Regions from separate parts of the Faecalibacillus sp. genome, predicted to be linked through region 2. Evidence: riboswitches for the same ligand, from Rfam matches in the RefSeq annotation. Region 2 holds a riboswitch; the other holds the start of a gene.
The links. A riboswitch is a leader RNA that binds a small molecule or an ion and turns the genes downstream of it on or off. The one in region 2 is predicted to bind thiamine pyrophosphate.
Positions count from the first base shown of each region.

Region 1 (8,216 bases), on a different contig from region 2:
ATTATTTATTCTACTGTAACCAAAAAAGATGAAGAATTACTGTCATCATGTTACCGTAGTTGTTTAGAACTTGCAGATGCATATCATTTAGAAAGTATTGCTTTTTGTTGTATTTCGACAGGTGAATTTCATTTTCCTAAAGAATTTGCAACAAAGATTGCTATCAAAACAGTTAAAGAGTATTTAAAAAATGAAACAAGTATAAAGAAGGTGATTTTTAATGTTTTCAAAGACGAAGATCGAGACATCTATGAAAGATATTTACGCTAAAATACAAGAAGCGGATGCTATTGTTATTGGAGCAGGTGCAGGACTTTCTACGGCTGCTGGATATGAATATGCAGGAGAAAGATTTAATAAGTATTTTAGTGATTTTGAAGAAAAATATGGAATTCATGATATGTATTCAGGAGGTTTTTATCCTTATGATACTTTAGAAGAATATTGGGCTTGGTGGTCAAGACAAGTTTATTACAATCGATATGTAGATCATTTAGATTTATATCAAAAACTCTTTCAACTTGTTAAAGATAAAGATTATTTTGTTTTAACAACTAATGTGGATCATTGTTTTCAAAAAGCAAATTTTGATAAACAAAGAGTATTTTATACACAAGGAGATTATGGCTTATTTCAATGTTCATCTCCTTGTCATCAAGAAACATATGATAATGAAGAACTTATTAAAAAGATGATTGAACAACAAAAGGATATGAAAATTCCTATATCTTTAATTCCTTATTGTCCTCATTGTGGAAAACCAATGACAATGAATTTAAGATGTGATGATACTTTTGTTGAAGATGAAGGATGGCATCAAGCTTATCTTAGATATCAAGATTTTATCAGAAGACATCAAGATTTAAAAATTGTTTATCTTGAATTAGGTGTAGGACAAAATACACCAGGTATTATTAAATATCCATTTTTTAGATTTGTTGAAAGAAATAAAAATGCAACTTATATTTGTATTAATAAAGATGCTTATTGTCCTCAATCCATTGAAAAAAGAGCATATTGTATAAGTGAAGATATAAAGAATGTTGTTGATGATTTATTAAAAATTAAATTGGAAAAATAGTATATTTATACAGCTTTTAATCATACTTTTAATATCTCGTCATAATCCAATCAAATCAACTGACGTGATTTGATTGGATTGATAAAATATATTAAAAGGGGCTGATACTATGCATTTTCAAGAAAGTGACGCAGTAGAATTGAAAGATCATCTTCAAAAAGATAGTCACGATAATCAACAACACCTAATTCCTTTTTAACAAGGTTTTCCATTTTTTTGTTTTTGAAATTTTTAATTCATTATTTTTAATAATTACATATCTATAGTATTTCAACATAAAAATATATCCTCATGGTCTTTGATACCTAGAGGATATATTTATTTCTATTTGATTTTAAGTACTTTTTTATTTATTGTCCTTGACATGGGGTCCACTTTATAAAAACATCATCTTTTTTAGAATTTATTATTAATTAATGATAAACCCTAATAAAGGGAGTGATAATTATGTTAGAAAATCCTAAATTATTCTTAATACTTATATTTTCTTTATTAGGTAGTATTTTTTTAATGATAGGAATTGGTATAAGAATGAATTATAAAAAGAAAGTAAAGTATTGTAATATTCATACATTAGCTAAAGTAATTGATAATATAAGAGAAAGAATGCAAAGTGATGATAGTTTTTCTTATTCCTATTTTCCGGTAATTCAATTTTATGATCATGGAGATGAAATTAAACAAAAACTCTCTATTGGTTATGGTAAAGAACTACCTATAGGGAGTTCTTTAGAAATTATGTATGAGGAAAATAATCCTAAACATATATTGATTTTAGAAAATGATCCGCAAAAAAGCTATATATCATTTTTATAATTGCGGGTATTGCTTCATTAATAGCGGATTTAATAATATGTATTCTTTAAAGACTTACGAGATGATTTCGTAGGTTTTTTTATTGGAAACTTTTTTGGACTATCCGTCCATTGAAGAGGGTAGGAGAGATAGCTAAAATGATAATAGAAATGAGACAAGTGTGAGACGAATTATCTTTAAACATATGATACAATGATAGGAAATGTAGATGATCCAACAGAAATCAAAAGATATTAAGATGTCGTAGAAATTAATCAAAGTATGTTTGCAGGAAGTTATGATGGATTAAGAGAAAATCGTAAAATCGAAACAGAAAGCTTCATGATGGCGGTGACATTTACGCATACAAATATTAGAAGAGATGATTTACCAGAGGGAGATGAAATTAATATGTGTAAAGCAATGGATCAATTATTTCAAAAATTTGAAAAGAAAGGAGAAAGCATAGGAATTGAAAAAGGAAAATATGAAGAAAAACAAAATACTTTAAAAGAACAACTCAAAGTTAAATTTGGAAACTTGTCAGGTAACTTAGAAGAAAAGCTTACAAATACATCGCTAGAAAAACTCAATGAACTTACATTAAATATTTTTAATGTAACAAGTGAAGAAGATATTTTAAAAATTATTAATTAAAAAGAAACAGTTTGAATAAAGTGTTTATTTCAAACTGTTTTTTTAAATAAATTATTCAATTAAAAGAAAGATTTAAAGGAGTAGTTGATTCTTTTGTACCATGAGGAAGACGTTTTTTTAAAGGAATGACTTTAAAACCAGGGCATAGATACATAAAAGGGGAATAACGTAATTCATGGCTAAGTATAGAAATAACTGTTTTTTGATCTAAAGATGTATAAACATCAAAAACAAGGTCAAAATCTAAAGGATGAATGTTTTTTAATTGAATGCGAGAATCTTTATGATTTTTAATCATTAATTTAAAAATGTGATAGTTACCTGCTGTAATACATAATTTCATGAAAGCACCTCCTTTTATAGTTTGAACAAAAGCATAAATAATATGATTAAAAATAGACAATTTTTATTAAAAAAATTATAATAAAGGAAACGGGGAGCTTTTTGCTGAGAGTAAGTATTGACTTAGACCCATAACCTGATTTGGATAATGCCAACGTAGGAGATATAAACGTTAACAGAGTTCAACAGGACTCTCTTTTTATTTCCAGGGAAATAAAAAAGAATATTGTAAAGAAAGAAGGAAATTTGATGAAATTAAATAAAGAAGATTTATTATTGTATGGAGTAACAGATTCAAAATATTTAAAAGGAAGAAAAATGTCGGAATTAGTTGAAGAAGCCATTCTTGGTGGTGTAACAATGATTCAACTAAGAGAAAAAGAAATGACACATGAAGCATTTAAACAAGAAGCATTGTATGTTCAAAGTGTGTGTCAAAAACATCATGTTCCTTTGATTATTAATGATGATGTTGAATTGTGTAAAGAAATTGATGCAGATGGGGTTCATATTGGACAAGATGATTTGAATTTAAAAGAAGCAAGAAAAATATTAGGTGAAGATAAAATTATTGGTGTATCTGCACATAATTATGAAGAAGCAAAAATAGCTTTAGAAAATGGGGCTGATTATTTAGGTGTCGGAGCTATTTTTACAACTCAAACAAAAGATGATGCACAAAATATTTCAATGGAAACATTAAATGAAATTTGTCAAAAGGTTGATATTCCTGTGGTTGCTATTGGTGGTATTAATCAAGTGAATATCTTAGAATTTATGGGTGTTGCTATTGATGGTGTTGCTATCGTTTCAAGTATCTTTGGAAGTGATGATATCCAAAAAGCAAGTTGTATGTTAAAAGATAAAATTCAAAGAGTTATCTCTAATAAAATGCCAACTTGCCTTACAATTGCAGGTAGTGATAGTAGTGGAGGTGCAGGAATTCAGGCAGATTTAAAAACAATGCTTGCTAATCGTGTTTATGCTATGTCAGTTATTGCAGCACTAACAGCTCAAAATACTACAGGAGTGGATGCTATCTACGATGTAGATGCTTCTTTTGTGGCTAGTCAAATGGATAGTGTGTTTACAGATATTTATCCAATGGCTGTTAAAATTGGAATGGTTTCTCAAAAAGAAGTCATTTTATCTATTAGTGAAAAGTTAAAACAATATCATGCACGTAATATTGTTGTTGATCCTGTGATGGTGGCTACAAGTGGGGCAAAACTTATTAGTGATGAAGCTATTGATACATTAAAAGCAAATCTCTTCCCACTCGCAACGGTTTTAACACCAAATATTCCTGAAGCCGAAGTTTTATCAGGATTAAAAATCAATAATGAAGAAGAAATGTTAGCAGCAGCTAAATATATTGGAGATCATTATCATTGTGCAGTATTACTTAAAGGCGGACATCAAATCAATGATGCCAATGATTTACTTTATAAAGAAGGTAATTATCAATGGTTTAAAGGAAAACGTATTAATAACAATAATACTCATGGTACGGGATGTACTTTATCAAGTGCGATTGCTTCTTATTTAGCACGAGGTGAAAATTTGGAAAATGCTGTTAAAAAGGCTAAGGATTATATTTCAGGAGCACTTGCAGCAATGCTTGATTTAGGACAAGGGCAAGGGCCAATGGATCATGGATATGTTTTAGATAAAAAAGATTAGACGAATTGTCTATTTTGTAGGTATAATAGTGTCGGGTGATGAAAATGAATTATTATGAAGAAGCCTTGAAATTACATGAAAAACATCAAGGAAAAATACATACGGAATTAAATTGTGAAATTAATACAATGGATGATATGTCTGTTGTTTATACGCCAGGGGTTGCTGAACCTTGTCGTAAGATTGCTGAAAATGAAGAAGATGTTTATCGTTATACAACAAAATCAAACACAATTGCTGTTGTATCAAATGGAACAGCTGTTTTAGGACTTGGAAATATTGGAGCCAAAGCTTCGATTCCAGTCATGGAAGGAAAAGCTGCTTTATTTAAAAAATTCGGAGATGTCAATGCGGTACCTATTTGTTTAGATACACAAGATAAAGAAGAATTGATTCAAACAGTTAAAAATATTGCACCATGTTTTGGTGGAATCAACTTAGAAGATATTGCTTCTCCAGATTGCTTTGAAATCGAAGAAAGATTAGATCAAATGTTAGATATTCCTGTATTCCATGATGATCAACATGGAACAGCTGTTGTTGTTTTAGCGGCCTTATATAACGCTTTAAGAGTGACAAAAAAAGATATCAAAGATATTACAGTTGTTTTAAATGGGCCAGGAGCTGCAGGAACAGCTATTATTAAAATGATGTATACAGCCGGTGTTGGTAAAATTATTGCAGTGGATGAATTTGGAATTTTATATAAAGATAGACAAGAAGGACTTATTCCTCATAAGCGTGCTTTATGTGATATTACTAATCCTGATAATATGCAAGGTACATTAGCTGATGCATTAAAAGGTGCAGATGTTTTTGTAGGTGTTTCTAAACCAAATCTAGTAACTGATGAAATGGTTCATTCAATGAACAATGATCCAATTATCTTTGCAATGGCAAATCCTGAACCAGAAATTACTTATCAAAAAGCCAAAGCAGCAGGAGCAAGAGTTGTTGGAACAGGTCGTTCTGATTATCCAAATCAAATTAATAATGTTTTAGCTTTCCCTGGTATTTTTAAAGGAGCATTAGAAGCAAGAGTTCCTTCAATTACACCAGAAATGAAAGTAGCTGTGGCTAAAGCTATTGCAGATACAATCAGTGATGAAGATTTAAATGAAGAAAATATCATGCCAAAAATCTTCAATAAAGATGTGACAGCAGCTGTTGCTAATGCAATTAAACAATTTGCTAAATAAAAAAAGATATTAACAAAATAAATGACCCTACCTATTTGGTAGGGCTATTTCATATAATTATATTATCATAGTTAAAGTGAAAGAAATCGATGATAAATATGGGTAGAGAGAATAGGGTGAAAATGATCAATGAAAATAATTGAGATAGAAGATAGAAATGATGAACTATTAAATACACTTGTAAATGTTTGAGAAGATTCTGTAAAAGCCACACATACATTTTTAAATGAACAAGAAATTGAACATATTAAAGAATATGTTCCAATGGCATTAAAGAATGTTGAACATTTGATGGTTGTAGATAATGGTGAAGCTGTGGGATTTAAAAAATACAAGAAAACAGAATTAGATGAAGAAGGAAATCCTTATCCTTTATTGTATATGAAATTAGATAGATAAGATTTTATTGAATTGTTTATAAAATTTAATTATAATAAATATGAAAAAGAACAACCGATAAACGGTTCGTCTTGGGTTTTTTAGTGTAGAATAACTACCTCAATGTTCGCCAAAACTTTGTGAGGTAGTTATTTTTTGCATTATTTTCTATTATATATAGAAGTAATTTAATAACGATACTTATTATCGACATCATTAATGTTAGTGTACCTAACATAACCATGATAGCTTCATAAGTTGTCATTTCCATCACCTCCGTTTTTCATATTTCCCTAAGGATATCTATGTAAACGAAGAATACGCCCTTCGATCAATGCGACCAAGGATAACCGCCTACCGTCTTTTTGGTTGTTCACCAAATTATAACATGAAGAAATAAATAAAAATATACTTTTGGACTAAGTGTCCCATACTAAATAATATATAACAAAAATGATTCTATTATGATAGAATGATACAAGGAGGTACATAGTATGGAAGTTATGCTTATTGTTGGGTTATTTGCTTCATCTGCGCTTTCCTTGAATTTTATGGTTAATCAAAAATATAAATTAGCAGGATCAATGAATATTATTAACTTATGTTTAGTGGTAGCAACAGCTTATCAATTTGATCAAGTAAAGAATATTGTTTGGTTATTTGGAATTGCGGCAGGAGTTGTACTTGTTTATTTTGTAGTAAGATTTCTTTTAAAGAAGAAGAAAAAAGAAAAACAACAATCTATTGAAAATAAGGTTGTTGATGTAGACGTTGTAGATAAGGAGAATTAGAGAATGGAAAAAGTATTAATTGAAATTGAAATGGAAAATGGAGATGTGATGAAAGGAGAACTTTATCCTGAAGTTGCACCAATTACAGTAGAAAACTTTTTAAAATTAATTGATGAAGATTTCTTTGCAGGATTAATTTTCCATAGAGTCATCCCTGGATTTATGATTCAAGGTGGGGGATATACTAAAGACTTTAAAGAAAAACATTGTGATTCTATTAAAGGTGAATTTAAAAGCAATGGTGTTAACAATGAATTAAAACATACAGAAGGTGTTTTATCTATGGCTAGAACAATGATCAAAGATTCAGCATCTTCACAATTCTTTATCATGCATAAACCAGCACCTCATTTAGATGGTGAATATGCTGCATTTGGTAAAATTACAGAAGGTTTAGATATTGTAGATCAAATTGCTAATGTTCCTACAAATTTCCAAGATTGTCCAACAACACCAGTTGTGATTAAAACAATTAGAAGAGTGTAATTATATGAAAGTAATGTTTATATCAGATATTCATGGTTCTTATTATTGGGCAAATAAGGCAATTGAAAAATATCGTGAAGAAAAAGCAGAAAAACTTGTTATTTTAGGGGATATTTTATATCATGGACCACGTAATGATTTACCTAAGGATTATAATTGTAAAAAGGTTATTGCTCTGTTAAATCCTTTAAAAAAGGATATTATTGCAGTTAGAGGAAATTGTGATAGTGAAGTTGATCAAATGGTGTTAGATTTTCCTATGCGTAGTGATTATGCTTTAATGGATGTTGATCAACATCATTTCTTTATGACACATGGACATTTATTTAATGAAGATCAACTTCCTTTATTAAATGAAAATGATATTTTAATTTATGGGCATTTTCATAAACCACTTGCTAAAAAAGAAAACGGTATTTATATTTTAAATCCATCTTCGATTTCTTTGCCTAAAGAAGGTACGAATAGTTATGGTATTTATGAAAATGACTGTTTTACAATTAAAACATTTGATAATGAAATTGTAAAACAAATACAATTAGATTAATGAAAGAATCGTTTGATAGATAATATCAAGCGATTTTTTTAATTGTTCAGGTGTTACCTGAGCTAAACTAATACGAAAAGAATGATTAAAATGTTCTTTATGATAAAAACAACGTTCATTTCTAGCAATATAAACACTCTTTTTATTTAACTCTTTTTCTAAAAGATCTAAAGAAATCTTTTGATTGATTTTTAAAGTAAAATAATACCCTGAATAATCTCCTATAACTTCAATAAGATTGATATCCCATGTTTTTT
Region 1 covers NZ_JBKYAR010000009.1:38,998-47,213, reverse strand. The annotation lists gene ACLVEP_RS04455 (protein-ADP-ribose hydrolase) at 1-270, shown strand, start outside; gene ACLVEP_RS04450 (SIR2 family NAD-dependent protein deacylase) at 251-1,081, shown strand; gene ACLVEP_RS04445 (hypothetical protein) at 1,529-1,897, shown strand; gene ACLVEP_RS04440 (DUF4351 domain-containing protein) at 2,159-2,533, shown strand; gene ACLVEP_RS04435 (hypothetical protein) at 2,589-2,876, opposite strand; TPP riboswitch at 2,957-3,054, shown strand; partial or broken gene thiE (thiamine phosphate synthase) at 3,125-3,709, shown strand; gene thiD (bifunctional hydroxymethylpyrimidine kinase/phosphomethylpyrimidine kinase) at 3,767-4,558, shown strand; gene ACLVEP_RS04420 (NADP-dependent malic enzyme) at 4,603-5,757, shown strand; gene ACLVEP_RS04415 (hypothetical protein) at 6,022-6,156, shown strand; gene ACLVEP_RS04410 (hypothetical protein) at 6,630-6,926, shown strand; gene ACLVEP_RS04405 (peptidylprolyl isomerase) at 6,930-7,412, shown strand; gene yfcE (phosphodiesterase) at 7,417-7,959, shown strand; gene ACLVEP_RS04395 (PLP-dependent aminotransferase family protein) at 7,951-8,216, opposite strand, start outside.
Region 1: it holds a riboswitch for thiamine pyrophosphate, as region 2 does, so the genes downstream of both, thiE (thiamine phosphate synthase) here and thiM (hydroxyethylthiazole kinase) in region 2, are expected to answer to the same signal.

Region 2 (8,216 bases):
TATCGATGATTTTGAATTCTAAACAATGAGGATCAATATTTTTATCTTTAAAAACCTGAACGATTTTTTCATGAAAAAATCCTTCTAAACCATAATATTGAAATTCTTCTTTTTCAATATCAGGCAATAAATTTAAAACAAGTTTTGGGTTTTTTAAATGCTCTAAATATCTTGATAATTGCATAATACAAATACCTGATAGACCATAATCTGTAAACATGATTTCTCCTGTTTGTTTTTCAATCAATTGATTTTGATCATAAAGCATTGCAATTCCTTTTACTCTTTGTCCTTTTAAAGCTTTAAAAACTGGTTTTGTTTTTACTTGAACAAGACTTGGTGTAAAAGGAATCATGGAAATGTTCATTTTTTCTAACATTTTTAAATTATTTTGTCCTGATAAATGACTGGCTGGTGATCCTGTCGCAATGACTATTTTATCTGCTTGATAATGACCATTTGTCGTAATAATTTCATAAGTGTTAGCTTTTTTTATTGCTAGAACTTCACAATTATCGATATACGATACATTATTCATGTTTTTCATTAAAGCATTTTTAACAGATAAACTTGAAAGTGAATATGGATAAACAAGATTCTTTTCATAACGTAATTTTAAAGAAAGTTGTTTAAAAAAATTAACGATATCAAATTCTTTAATTAATTTTTCTATTAAAGGATCTTGATGATTGTAATACTTAATATCCATATTCAAATTTGAAACATTACACCTTCCATTGCCACTAGCGAGTACTTTTCTAGCTGCTTTATTAGATTGTTCCAAGACAATAATATTATATTTATTTGTTTTTACTAATTCATTCATACAAGCAAGTCCACTCGCACCTGCTCCAATAATAACAATTGTTTCCATCTTTATCCCTCATTTGCTTTTTCATTATACATGAACAAAACTCGTTTGTCATTTATATTAAACCTTGAAAAACCTCGATGTATTCGCTATAATAACCAAGTATTGAGATTACATACAATTAAGGAGGCTTTTTTATGGGTAGAGCACATGAAGTGCGTAAAGTTGCTATGGCAAAAACTGCTGCAGCAAAAGCAAAATTATATTCTCGTTATGGAAAAGAAATCTATTTAGCTGCTAAAGCTGGTGGTACTGATCCAGATGGTAACTTAGCATTAAGAAGAATTATTGCTAAAGCTAAAAAAGAACAAGTTCCTGCTGACGTTATTAAACGTGCAGTTGATAAAGTAAAAAGTGGAGCTACTGAAGATTATCAAGAAAAAACATTTGAAGGATATGGTCCAAGTGGTTCAACTGTTATTGTTAAATGCTTAACTGATAATATTAATCGTACTATTTCTCAAGTACGTCCAGCATTTACAAAATCTAAAGCAAAATTAGGAAATGAAGGTTCAGTATCTTATTTATATGATACATATTCTATTTTAACTTTTAAAGGATTAGATGAAGAACAAACTTTAGAAGCTTTAATGGAAGGTGAAGCTGATTGTCAAGAAATTGAAACTCATGAAGATGGTTCAATTGAATTAACTGGTGCACCAACTGATTTATATAAAATGAAAGATGCTATTGAAGCAGCTTGTCCTAATGCTGAATTTGATGTAGAAGAAATCGCTACAACACCTCAAGAATATGTATCTCTTGAAGGTGAAGATATGGAATTATTTGAAAGATTAATGAATCTTTTAAATGCTTGTGACGATGTAGATAAAATCTACCATAACGTTGAAAACTATGAAGGAGAATAATTTCTCCTTCTTTTTCTTTATAATGAAAAAAATGAAAGATGTTTGATCTCTTTCATTTTTATTTATTAACAACTTTTATCCCATGACATTTGCCAAAATGCAAGTTCGTATCTTGAACATACTACAAAGATATCAATAAGATGTTGAATTTGTTTTTCTGTATAATCTTTAGTAAGTTGGTTCATTGTTTCTATCAAAATAACATTCCCACTTGCATATTCATTTGAAGCATAGCCTTTGATCCAATCTCCATAAAATTCATCATGAATTGAATTTGGATTATTTTCAACTATCTTTTTAGCAATGACTTCATAGCTATAAGCACATGATAATATAGCTGCTAAAATTTCTGCTTCTCCTTCTTCATAGGCAACACGTAGCATATAAGAAGTATAAGAGAGATTATCAAGCAATGGTTTCATATCATCTATTTCTTCTTGACTTACTTTAAATTTTCCCATATATCCACTATGAACATCTAATTCACCATTCATCACAGCAATATATTTAGCAAAAAGATTAGCTGTTTCTAAGCTTTTTGCTTTAGCAACTCCAATAGCAAAAACTTTCGCATATTCCTTTAAATAAAGATAATCTTGCATAATATAATATTTAAATTTATCTTTTTCTAATGAACCATCTTGTATTCCTTGTACAAAAGGATGTTCATTATAAAAGCTCCATAGCTCTTTTGTTGCTTCTAACATCTTATCTGTTGTTTTCATATTTTTCCTCTTTTCATGTTACAATAAAACTTCTTGAAATTGAGCACCTTCTTGTAATTGTTTTGGAGTCATATTATAAATTGCATCTATAATATAATTTCGATAACTTGCATTACCATCTAACACTGTTAATCTTTTATATGCGATTTCTCCTGCAAGACCCATTGCACATACTGCAGCGACTGTTGCTTCAAGTAAACGATGAGAATTAGCCGAAATAAATGAAGCCGTAAGTGCTGATAATTGACAACCTGTTCCTGTAATTGAAGACATCATTTTATGACCATTATAAATAGCATAAGCGACACTTTCATTACAAACTATGTCAATAGCTCCTGTAATAGCAATAACAGCTCCTGTTTTTTTAGAAAACTCTTGAGCAAAACTAACAACTTCATGAATGTTTTCTGCTGTCACTTTATCAGCAAGATTTGCATCAACACCTTTAGTTGTTCCACTTCCTAAAGCTAATGTTTTAATTTCTGAAATATTTCCACGAATAACTGAAAATTGAATTTCTTTTAATAACTTTAAAGCAGTTTGTGTTCTTAACGTAGAAGCACCAACTCCTACAGGATCTAAAACAACAGGGTGATGAAGTTCATTTGCTTTTTTCCCAGCAATAACCATTGATTCGATCGTACGCGTATTAAGTGTCCCAATATTAATATTAAGTCCTGTACAAATCGAAGTAATTTCAGCAACTTCTTCTTGATCATCAGCCATAATTGGTGATGCTCCACAAGCAAGAACAACATTGGCACAATCATTGACTGTTACATAATTTGTAATATTGTGAATGAGTGGATTTTTTTCTCTAACATTTTTTAACATTTCTTCTAACATATTTTTTCTCCTTGTTTTTACAAGTTATTTCATAAATATGAAGATGACCAAACTTACCCATCATCAAAAACATAAACTTTGTTTATGAAATAACTCTATGGTAGTTCGGTCGATACTTTGTGGTATCCTCTCACGCTGGAACACAGCTTCCCTTCGCTTAATACAAGATTCAAGGCGCTCCCCTTCAATCCGCCACATTGTGGATAATTTTCAAATAAAAAACAGGAGACATGCTCCTGTAAAAAAATCAAGCTGATGACTTCCTACGATGGCATTATCCATATCAGGTTAAAGGGTCGAAGTTAGATCACTTCCTCTCAGCCTGCTTACAAGCTCCCCTGTTTTTATTTACATATTTAATGATACTCTTTATTTTTTTAAATACAAGTTTTATTCAATTTCTTCAATTTCATATTTACCTAAATAAATTAAAATATTATTCATAATAATATCAATAGCCCAATAAAAAATCACAAATACTGCAAGTCCAACAATAAATGCATATCTCAAACTAGTCATCATATATAACGCTGGAATAAAAGCAATAACAATAGGAATAAAACCTACTCCTGAAGGAAAATGGATTTGATAAACACTATGACATTCCTTGCATTCTTGTCTACCTTTATAAGCAAAAGCAGAATCTTTTATTTCATGACTACAATGATAACATCTCATTATAATGTACAAATCATCACTGTCATTGTTCCATCAAAATGAACTTCTTTTTGATCAGAACATACAACAAAGTGATCTCCTTTTTTGACTTCTTTTCCTTCTACTGTACCTTGTCCTTCAATAATTGATACAAGTTGGAATGGTTTATCATTGATGACTTTATTATATCCTGTCATATCATATTTATTTAATGTTAAATAATTTGATGAAACGAGTTCTTTTCTTGTTCCATTTTCGATTGTTTCTTCTACTTGTTTAGCTAGATCATATGGTTTATATGGCACTGTTGTTACATCGATGGATTGTTTTACATGTAGTTGTCTTTCATTTCCATCTTTATCTTTTCGATGATAATCATATACTCGATATGTGATATCTGATGATTGTTGTGCTTCATAGATCAATGATCCTTTACAGATGGCATGAATTGTTCCACTTGGAATATAGAAGAAATCTCCCTTTTTGATATCAAATTTATTTAATAAATGATCATAATCATCATTTTCAATAGCACTTACAAGTTCTTCTTTTGTTTGAGCATGATGTCCCATCACCATCTTTGTATCTTCTTTACAATCTAAAACATACCAGCATTCTGTTTTTCCTAATGAGTTTTCATGAAGTGCTGCATATTCATCATCTGGATGGACTTGTACTGATAAATCATTACAAGCATCGATGATTTTTACAAGTAATGGAAATTGTTTGTCTTTGATATTTCCAAAAAGTTCACGATGTTCTGCAAAGACTTTTGATAAAGTTTGTCCTTTGAATTCACCTTCTTTGATTGTATTATCACCATTAGGATGTGCTGAAGGTGCCCAACATTCTCCTGTTTGATTACTTGGAATATCATAACCATACTTTTCTTTAAGTTGATTCCCTCCCCAAATCATTTCTTTAAATACTGGTTCTACCCATAAAATATGTCCCATTTTTACTTTCCTCCATTTATTAATTTTAAAACCTCTGTTACTTCATTTTCACTATAAACTGCAATTCCTTTTTCTTTTAACATCTGTACAAAAATACCATCACCTTCAACAAGTTGATGTGAAAAAGTACCATCATAAATAAAATCTTTTCCACAGCTTGGACTTTTAGCTTTTAAAACAGCTATTTTAATATCTTTTTCTAAACATTTATCTAAAGCTATTTTAGCACCTCGGGTATATTCTTTTGTACGATCTATGCCATTTTGATCAATCACGTTTTCTCCAACAATTTCACAAGGTGTTCTAGGAATTGGTAAACCACCTAGTACTTCTGGACAAAGTGGTAACACTAGACCTTGATCATAAAGTTCCTTTATTTCCTTACAAAGATTATTCTTTCCAGCATACGTACAATTTTCCCCAATTAAACATCTCGATACAGCAATCATTTTAAAAGTTCCTTAATATCACTTGGCTTAGAAACTGTATAAGTTGCTCCAGCTTGAACAAGTTCTTCTTTTCCTCTAAAGCCCCATTCACATCCTATAGATTTAATTTTAGCATTGATGGCTGTTTCAATATCTACATTACTATCACCAATCATTAATGTTTCATTTTTATTACTTTCCATTAACTGCATAGCAAGTTGTACTAAACAAGGATGTGGCTTTTTAGGTTGATAAACTGTATTTCCAAAAACATACATAAATTTGTTTGGAAATAAATGATTAACAATTGTTACTGCATTTAATTTTGGTTTATTGGTTACAACTGCTAATTTATATCCTTGATGATAAAGTTCATCAATTAATTCTTCCATTCCTTGATAAGGTTTTGTATGTTTTAAACAATTCTCTTTATAAATTTCATCAAAACGTGCACGGTATTTTCTCACATCTTTTTTATACTCTTCAGGCAATGCCCTCTCTATTAATTTATCAACACCATTTCCTACAAATTGTTTATATGTATCTAAATCATAAGTAGGAAAATGGTTTTCTTCCATTAAAATATTTGTAGATAAAGCTAAATCTTCTATCGAATCTACAAGTGTTCCATCTAAATCAAAAATCAACGTATTATACATAGACTTCCCCTTTCACTTTATTTAGATTATAGCACAACTTCTATTTATTGTTTATTGGTTTTTGATATGTTAGAATAGTTCTTGAGGTGAAATTATGAAACAACAACAAAAAGATGTTTTCATGACATTATTAACAGGTCTAGGGGCAGCATTAGGAATTATTACTTACTTTTTATGTACATTCCTTTTCCATAAATATGAAACATTCGGTGCTTTATCTATCTTTGGTTTAGCCATGATTTTTAGAGTAATTGGTTATTTTATTGATAAAATGCTAGCAAAAAAGTAGATTCGTAAAAATCTACTTTTCTTTTGTATAAATAATTTGACAATTTGCATTTGCTAGTTTTTCTTGATAAACAATTGGTAATTCATCGACAACTACAATATCAATATCTTGAAAATCAAAAGCTTTATAAGAGCTTTTTTTATTAAATTTACTATGATCTACAACCAAACATACTTTTTGACTACGACTTGCTACTTTTCTTTTAATTGCAGCATCTTCAAATTCTTCAACATAAATACCATCTTCCATCACTGCTGCTGCAGCTACATAAGCTAAATCAAAATAAATTTGATCTAATGTATTAAGCGTTTGGCTTCCATACATATAACGATTCTTTTTAAAATAAGTACCACCTATCATATGACATAAACAATGTTGAGATAACACTTCAATATTATCTAAAGAATGGCTATACGCTTCTATAGTATCATCTACATATTGACACAAAGCTGCAACTGTTGTTGAAGTATCAAAAAAAATCACTTTGTTATTTTTAATCAAAGAAACAGCAGTTTTACCAATTTCATTTTTTATTTCTTCATTTTCTTGCTTTCTTATTTGATAACTTCCTATTTGATGTACATTATTTAAAGTAATACCACCATGTGTCCTTATTGCTAAATTTTCATTTACAAGACGAACAATATCTCTTCTTGCTGTATCTCTAGAAACATGAAATTGATCCATAATTTCTTGATTCGTCATTGTCTTTTTATCTTTTAATATTTCTAAAATTTTATAAATTCTTTCTTCTTGATACACCTTATTCACCTACTAAATAATCTAATGCATAAACAATTCCATCTTCATCATTAGAAAGAGTATGTGTTGGAATACTTTCTAAAACACCTTGAGCCCCATTAGCCATTGCAAAGCCTTTTCCAGTTAAAAGAAGCATATCCAAATCATTATAATTATCTCCAAAAGAAACGGTTTGATGAAGACCTATTTTCATTTTATCACATAAAAATTGAATTGCACTTGATTTTGATACAGATTCATCCATAATTTCTAAATAAGTTGCTTTAGATTTATAAATCTTTAAACCACTAAATTTTTCCTTTAAACTCATTTCCAAACGATCAATAATCATAGCATCAGCTATCACTAATAATTTATGAACCTTTTTAACTCCATTTAAATCTAATTTTTCAGGTTTTAAACCAGTAATACGACTTTCTTCTTCAATACCTTCATCTACTTCATCAACCATCCATTTATCTTCTACATAAAAACTCACTGGTATTTGATAGTAGTATTTAATATATTCAAAAAGACGTTTTGCCATTTCTACCGAAAATCCTTTTGAATAAATCACTTCTTGATTTTCATCTAAAATCAATCCACCACTATAGCTTACCATAGGAGCTTTTATTTGTAATTCATCTAAAAAATAATGCATTCCTTTAGGCATCCTTGCTGATACAAGCACAAAAGGAATATGATTCGAATATAATTCTTGTACTTTATTTTTAGTTTTTTCACTTATTTGATGTTTTGAATTTAATAGTGTACCATCAATATCACTAAATACGCATTTATAAGTCATATTTCTCACCTCTCACTTATATTATACGTATTATTAAGTAATTGTCAACATACAAACTTATAAACACTTAATGTAAATAAGCATTTATAAGTAAAAAAAGTAGGTTCCCCTACTTTCTTCTATATCTTTGTTGACGTCTTTTTTTTCGTCTACGTTTAATCATGATTTTTCTTACTAACAATAAAACAATAATACCAACAACAAGAAACTCTATACATGGTAAAACAGCATTTTCAATTTTTCTCATTGTTACAACGAAACGACTTTCATTGACTGCTTGATCAGTAACTAACGAAACTGTCTCTAATTTTGTTTTTTTATAAAGAACATCCATTGTTCCAGCATTTTGATTTTTCTTAACTGGAGC
Region 2 covers NZ_JBKYAR010000035.1:8,470-16,685, forward strand. The annotation lists gene ACLVEP_RS10885 (NAD(P)/FAD-dependent oxidoreductase) at 1-874, opposite strand, end outside; gene ACLVEP_RS10890 (YebC/PmpR family DNA-binding transcriptional regulator) at 1,009-1,740, shown strand; gene tenA (thiaminase II) at 1,806-2,465, opposite strand; gene thiM (hydroxyethylthiazole kinase) at 2,484-3,311, opposite strand; TPP riboswitch at 3,555-3,661, opposite strand; gene ACLVEP_RS10905 (hypothetical protein) at 3,702-4,001, opposite strand; gene manA (mannose-6-phosphate isomerase, class I) at 3,989-4,924, opposite strand; gene ACLVEP_RS10915 (DUF523 domain-containing protein) at 4,927-5,373, opposite strand; gene ACLVEP_RS10920 (HAD family hydrolase) at 5,370-6,011, opposite strand; gene ACLVEP_RS10925 (hypothetical protein) at 6,106-6,300, shown strand; gene ACLVEP_RS10930 (DeoR/GlpR family DNA-binding transcription regulator) at 6,313-7,062, opposite strand; gene ACLVEP_RS10935 (Cof-type HAD-IIB family hydrolase) at 7,064-7,849, opposite strand; gene ACLVEP_RS10940 (D-alanyl-D-alanine carboxypeptidase family protein) at 7,959-8,216, opposite strand, start outside.